Regions from separate parts of the Aeromonas media genome, predicted to be linked through region 2. Evidence: predicted binding sites of a transcription regulator. Region 2 holds the regulator's gene; each other region holds the start of a gene.
The links. Region 2 encodes sigma-54, which starts transcription at its own class of promoters, with help from an activator protein. Its sites were predicted from a motif close to TGGCACNGTTTTNGCTT; they were not measured.
Positions count from the first base shown of each region.

Region 1: a site for sigma-54 is predicted at 776-792, ahead of KI797_RS13285 (cytochrome ubiquinol oxidase subunit I). Genes of this name have one in related genera too.
Region 3: a site for sigma-54 is predicted at 1,332-1,348, ahead of flgA (flagellar basal body P-ring formation chaperone FlgA). Genes of this name have one in related genera too.

Region 1 is NZ_CP075564.1:2,906,553-2,908,822, reverse strand. Features, by position in the region: gene KI797_RS13290 (aminotransferase-like domain-containing protein) at 1-716, opposite strand, end outside; gene KI797_RS13285 (cytochrome ubiquinol oxidase subunit I) at 838-2,270, shown strand, end outside.
Region 2 is NZ_CP075564.1:4,005,319-4,007,588, reverse strand. Features, by position in the region: gene lptB (LPS export ABC transporter ATP-binding protein) at 1-523, shown strand, start outside; gene KI797_RS18525 (RNA polymerase factor sigma-54) at 589-2,028, shown strand; gene hpf (ribosome hibernation promoting factor) at 2,049-2,270, shown strand, end outside.
Region 3 is NZ_CP075564.1:1,504,608-1,506,877, forward strand. Features, by position in the region: gene KI797_RS07075 (flagella synthesis protein FlgN) at 1-116, opposite strand, end outside; gene flgM (flagellar biosynthesis anti-sigma factor FlgM) at 113-433, opposite strand; gene flgA (flagellar basal body P-ring formation chaperone FlgA) at 528-1,133, opposite strand; gene KI797_RS07090 (chemotaxis protein CheV) at 1,370-2,270, shown strand, end outside.

The DNA of each region.
Region 1 (2,270 bases), 1.1 Mb from region 2:
GGGCGCTGGGCGAGGGCCTCGGTGAGCAGGGCGAGATCGATGCCCACCCCGGGGATCACGGGTATTTCCACCACGTTGAGCTTGAGCCGCTCTATGGCCTGCAGGGCGCCGTAGAAGGTGGGGGACTCCACCACCACCCAGTCCCCGGGCTCGGTCAGCACCTGCAGGCTTAAGGAGAGCGCCTCCATGGCGCCCGTGGTGATGATGATCTCCTGGGGATCCACCGCTAGGCCGTCGTTGGCGTAACGCTGGGCGATGGCGCGGCGCAGCGCCTCGTTGCCGGGGGGAAGATCTGCCACCGTGCTGAAGGGATCGAGGCGGCGCATGCAGCTCGCCAGGGCCCGGCCGAGCTGGGGGTGGGGGAAGAGGGCGGGATCCGCCACCGCGAGCCCCAGCGGCACCAGCTCCCGGGACTTGCTCGCCTGCAACACCTCGAACACCAGATCGTTGATGTCCACCGAGCCGCTGTAGTGCGCCTGCTGCGGCGTGCTGGCGCGCAGCGGGGAGGCGGCGGCCTTGACGTAGTAACCGGACTGGGGCCTGGCCAGAATGAGGCCGAGGCTCTCGAGCAACTGGTAGGCCTGCAGCACCGTCATGGGGCTCAAATGATGGGTCTTGCAGCTCTGGCGGATGGAGGGGATGCGCTCCCCCGGCTGCCAGAGGCCGCTCTCTATCTGCTGCTGCAACAAGGCAGCCAGCTGACCGTAACGGGACATGGGGTGGCCTAAACTGTTATAGGTGGATTTCACTATAACTGCATCTGTTATAGGTGTCATGGCACGTGTTGTACTTAACGGGCGAAAACCTGTCTGTTAAATGCAACATAGAGAGTCATGCATGATAAGCCTGGATGATGTGGTCAGCCTCTCCCGAATACAGTTCGGCGCGACGGCGATGTTCCACTTTCTGTTTGTGCCCCTCACCCTGGGACTGTCCTGGATCCTGGTGATTGCCGAGTCCGCCTACGTGATGACCGGCAAGGTGATCTACAAGGACATCACCCGCTTCTGGGGCAAGCTGTTTGGTATCAACTTCGTCATGGGGGTCACTACCGGCATCACCCTGGAGTTCCAGTTTGGTACCAACTGGGCCTATTACTCCCACTACGTTGGCGACATCTTCGGCACCCCGCTGGCGGTAGAGGGGCTGATGGCCTTCTTCCTGGAATCCACTCTGGTAGGCCTCTTCTTCTTCGGCTGGGACAAGCTCTCCCGGGGTCAGCACCTGCTGGTGACCGCGCTGGTGGCGCTCGGCTCCAACCTCTCCGCACTCTGGATCCTCATCGCCAACGGCTGGATGCAGAACCCGGTCGGCGCCGAGTTCAACCCCATGACGATGCGCATGGAGCTGACCGACGTGGCGGCGGTAATCTTCAACCCGGTGGCCCAGGTCAAGTTCGTCCACACGGTGGCGGCGGGCTATGTGGCGGCCTCCCTGTTCGTGATGGGGGTGAGCAGCTGGTATCTGCTGCGCCGCATGGAGGTGCGCTTCGCCCTGCGATCCTTTGCCATTGCCTCGGGCTTTGGCCTGGCCGCCATCCTCTCTGTCATCGTGCTGGGGGACGAGTCGGGCTACCGCTCCGGGGAGGTGCAGAAGGTCAAGCTCGCCGCCATAGAGGCGGAGTGGCACACCGAACCCGCCCCTGCCTCCTTCACCCTGTTCGGCCTGCCGGATCAGGGTGACGAGACCACCCACGGGGCCATCAAAATTCCCTACCTGATGGGCATCATCGCCACCCGCTCTCTCGATGAGCAGGTGACCGGCCTTAAAGATCTGAAAGCGCAGCACGAGGTGCGCATTCGCAGCGGCATGCTGGCGTATGACGCCCTGGAGGCGCTGCGCTCAGACGGTAGCAATGCCGAGGCCCGCGCCACCTTCGAGCGTCACCGCGCGGATCTCGGCTACGGCCTGCTGCTCACCCCCCATGCCAAGGAGATTGGCAAGGCGGACGAGTCGGCCATTGCCAAGGCGGTCGACGACTCCATCCCTCAGGTGGCGCCGCTGTTCTGGAGCTTTAGGCTGATGGTGGGCATAGGCGTGGTGTTGCTCGGGCTCTTTGCCGCCGCCTTCCTGCAACTGTGCCGGGGCAAGCTGGTGCAATCCCCCCGTCTGCTCAAGGCGCTGTTCTGGTCTATTCCGCTGCCCTGGATTGCCATAGAGGCGGGTTGGTTCGTGGCCGAGTTCGGTCGTCAGCCCTGGACCATCAGCGACGTGCTGCCGGTCTCGGCCTCCGTCTCCTTGCTGCAACCTTGGCAGCTCTGGTTCAGCCT
Region 2 (2,270 bases):
CCTGCAGCCCATGCATATTCGCGCCCGCAATGGTATCGGTTACCTGCCCCAGGAAGCCTCCATCTTCCGACGCTTGTCGGTGTTCGACAACCTGATGGGGGTCATGCAGACCCGTAAGGGGTTGAGCCGCGAGGAGCGGGAGGATAAGGTCGAGCAGTTGCTGGAAGAGTTCAACATCACCCATATTCGCGACAGCCTGGGTCAGAGCCTGTCGGGAGGGGAGCGGCGCCGTGTCGAGATCGCCCGTGCGCTAGCGGCAGAGCCGCGATTCATCCTGTTGGATGAGCCCTTTGCAGGTGTTGATCCTATTTCGGTCATAGACATCAAGAAGATCATCCAGCATCTGAAGGAAAGAGGGCTGGGCGTGCTTATCACGGATCATAACGTCAGAGAGACGTTGGATGTGTGCGAGAAGGCCTACATCGTCAGCCACGGCAAGATGATTGCCGAAGGTGCACCGGCCGACATCCTCGCCGATGAGCAGGTCAAGCGCGTCTATTTGGGCGATCAATTCAGTCTATAGTAAGGGGGCACCCCTCATTTTTGTTAGGTGACCGCCTCGCTGAACATAAGGATATCCCGACGTAGATGAAGCCGACATTACAGTTGCGTCTCGGCCAGTCCCTGACCATGACGCCACAATTACAACAAGCGATTCGTCTGCTCCAGCTCTCCACCCTGGAACTCCAGCAGGAAATTCAGCAAGCGCTCGATAATAACCCCTTGCTGGAGCAGGAGGAGAATGAGGCGCACGAAACCAGTCCGATAGAACCCCAGGACGCCAGTCAACTCGACTCCAGTGACGCAATGGCACAGGACAAGATGCCGGATGAACTGCCGGTGGACACTACCTGGGATGAGGTCTATTCCGCCGGCACGGCTCAGAGCGCTGGCCCCATCCATGACGGGGAAGACAGCGTCTATCAGGGGGAAACCACCGAAAATCTGCAGGATTATCTGTTGTGGCAGATGCGACTGACGCCGTTCAGTGATCTGGATGCCGCGATTGCCCTCGCCATCATCGATGCCATCGATGAGTCTGGCTACCTGACCGTTTCTCTCGAAGATATTCAGGCTGCAGTCAGCAGTGAAGAGGTAGAAGTTGAACTGGATGAAGTGGAAGCCGTGCTCAAGCGGGTGCAGCATTTCGATCCGGTTGGCATCGCCGCTCGCTCGGTACAGGAGTGTCTGTTGATCCAGCTTGGCCAGTATTCGCCGGATCTGCCTTGGCTCAATGAGGCAAGGGAGGTGATCCGCGAGCACATGGACTTGCTCGGCAACCGTGACTACCGCACCCTGGCGCGCAAGACCCGGCTCAAGGAGAGCGACCTCAAGGAGGTACTGGATCTCATCCAGCAGCTGGAGCCCAGACCCGGTAATGGCATCATCCAGAGCGAATCGCAATACGTGATCCCGGATGTTTCCGTGGTCAAGAAGGGGGCGAAGTGGGTGGTTGAACTCAACCCGGATTCGGCGCCGCGCATTCGTGTCAACGAGGCCTATGCGGCAATGGCACGCAATGCCCGCAGCAGCACGGATACTCAGTTCATTCGTTCCCATTTGCAGGAAGCCAAGTGGTTCATCAAGAGTCTGGAGAGTCGAAACGACACCCTGCTCAAGGTGGCAAGCTGCATCGTCGAGCAGCAACAGGGTTTCTTCGAGTACGGTGAAGAGGCCATGAAGCCCATGGTACTCAACGACATCGCCGAGGCGGTGGAGATGCACGAGTCGACGATTTCACGGGTGACGACCCAGAAGTACATGCATACGCCCCGTGGCATCTTTGAACTGAAGTTTTTTTTCTCCAGTCATGTCAACACGGAGGGAGGAGGAGAGTGCTCATCGACCGCAATTCGTGCCCTTATCAAGAAGCTGGTGACGGCCGAAAACCCGGCCAAACCGCTTAGTGATAGCAAGATCGCGGATTTGCTGGCCGAACAGGGTATTATGGTGGCGAGACGCACGATCGCAAAGTACCGTGAATCCTTGTTGATCCCGCCATCCAATCAGCGCAAACGCCTGGTTTAGGCAAACAAAAGGAAGACGTTATGCAAATTAACCTGACCGGACACCATGTCGAGATTACCGAAGCTCTGCGTGATTATGTGAATAACAAATTTGCCAAACTCGAGCGTCACTTTGACCATATCAACAACGTACATGTGGTGTTGAGCGTCGAAAAACTGAACCAGATCGCCGAAGCCAAGCTGCACGTCAGCGGGGGAGAGGTGTTCGCCAATTCGCAGCATGCCGACATGTATGCGGCGATT
Region 3 (2,270 bases), 2.0 Mb from region 2:
GCCGGCAAGGCTAGAGCCCGGTGTGCCTTGAGCAGGTCAAACTCCTCTGCCAGCAAACCTTGCATCTGGGAGAGGTTGTCGTCCTGGGCGTGCAGCAGCGAAGGCAGTTCCATCATCCCAGCCGTTTGTCCAGGTCTGCTTCGAAGCTGAACATCTTCCTGGCCACGGCTTCGCTGTTGACCTTGTATTCCCCACTGGCCACGGCCTTCTTCAGGCTTTCGACGCGGCTCTCATTACCGGTGGAGGCGGTGTTGAGGGTCTTCTGCATCTGTTGCAATTGCTGCGCCTCACTGGTCAAGGAGACAGAGTCGGTCTTGACGGTCGCCGCGCGATTGCTCTCGGCAGAGGTCGCGGACTTGGCGGCTACACCTTGACTGGTCCCGTTGTTTTGCAACCGGCTGTTTGCCAAGTTGTTGATATTGTTGATAGCCATACGGTTTACCTTCGTCTGCTTTGCTGTTCGCTTACCCGGTTATCGGTGACGGCGGTCAGAACTTTAGAAAAAAATTGCTGCATTAATAAAGCAGTCAGAATGTGACTACCACGGAGCCAACGGCACTGACCTGGCCTTGCACCGCTCTGCCCGAACGAATGTTGACGAGCCTGATCATGTCTCCGAAGCTGCCATCTTGCAAGGCGCGGGCCATGGTTTTGATCTGCATGCTGCTGTTTTCCGCACTCAGGGTGACCTGGTCCCCCTTGCAGACCACGCAGACCTGGGTGAGCCGAATTGGCTGGCCCGGCTTGAGTTCACGCTTGCTGCGGACCCCGATGAGGGCGCTCGGGTCGGTGAGATAGTCACCACGGATCAGGGTCTGATCCTGATAGGCCAGGGTCAGCATGGACTCGCTCAGTATGTCCCCCTTGGCCACGGGAGCCGCGACGGTGACATAGGGCTTCTGAATGCTGACCCGCACCGGAAGATAGAGATCCCAGGGTTTGTCTCCCTCGCACTTGAGGTAGACGGTGGTGTTGCGGCGGATCTCCATCTTGGCCGGGAGGGAGATAGTCAGCCCCTCTTCGCAGTGGTGCAGGGGGAGGCGTTCATCTATGGTGCCGGCTTTCACCTCGGCCTGGGCATCGAGGGGAACATCCAGCTGGTCGAGAACGAACGCCTGTGCCTGCTCCTGCAGATAGTCGGTGACCTCGGATGCCATGGCGTGAGAGAGGCTGCAAAACGGCAGTAAGATGAGGAAAAGTCTATTAATCATTTTTGCTTACCGGTCGATAAGTTGTTCACGTACACCATCGCAGTTAACTATGCTTGCTGCAGATTTCGGTTGTCGAGACATCGATAGTCTGATGCAAGCCAATGTGCATGCACACACAACATGCACGATCAGTGCCAAGCGTTTTTTAGGGAGTGTTTATGGCGAGTATTCTGGACTCGGTCAACCAACGGACCCAGCTGGTGGGACAAAACCGGTTGGAGCTGCTGCTGTTTCGTCTCAACGGACGTCAAAGATTTGGCATCAACGTATTCAAGGTACGTGAGGTGCTGCAGTGCCCTCCCTTGACCGTCATGCCCAAGCTCAACTCCTGCATTCGCGGCGTGGCGCACATTCGCGGCCAGACCATCTCGGTGATCGATCTCAGCATGGCGATGGGCAAGCGCCCCATCCAGGACATCTCCAAGTGCTTCATCATCATCTCCGAGTACAACAGATCCGTTCAGGGATTTCTGGTCCATTCGGTCGAGCGCATCATCAACATGAACTGGGAGTCCATCCTGCCCCCTCCCAAGGGAGCCGGTCGCATCAACTACATGACGGCGGTGACCGAGGTGGATGGCGAGCTGGTGGAGATCCTGGATGTGGAGCGTATTCTCAACGAGATTTCGCCGGTCTCCACCGAGGTGAGTGCCGAGCTGGTGGAAGCCAGCGTGGAGCGCAATCCCCATGGCCGTCCTGTGCTGGTCGCCGACGACTCCTCGGTGGCACGCAAGCAGGTACAGCGGGCGCTGGAAGCCATCGGGGTGCAGTGTGTGCTGGCCAAGGATGGACGGGAGGCCCTCAACATGCTGCTGGAGATGGCCAAGCAGGGCCCCATCCTCGATCAGATTGCCCTGGTCATCTCCGACATCGAGATGCCGGAGATGGATGGCTACACCTTCACCGCCGAGATCCGCAACAATCCCAACCTCAAGGATTTGCATGTTATCCTGCACACATCCCTCAGTGGGGTGTTCAATCAGGCCATGGTGCAGAAAGTTGGTGCGAACAACTTCATTGCCAAATTCCAGCCTGATGAATTGGCCAAGGCCGTACAAG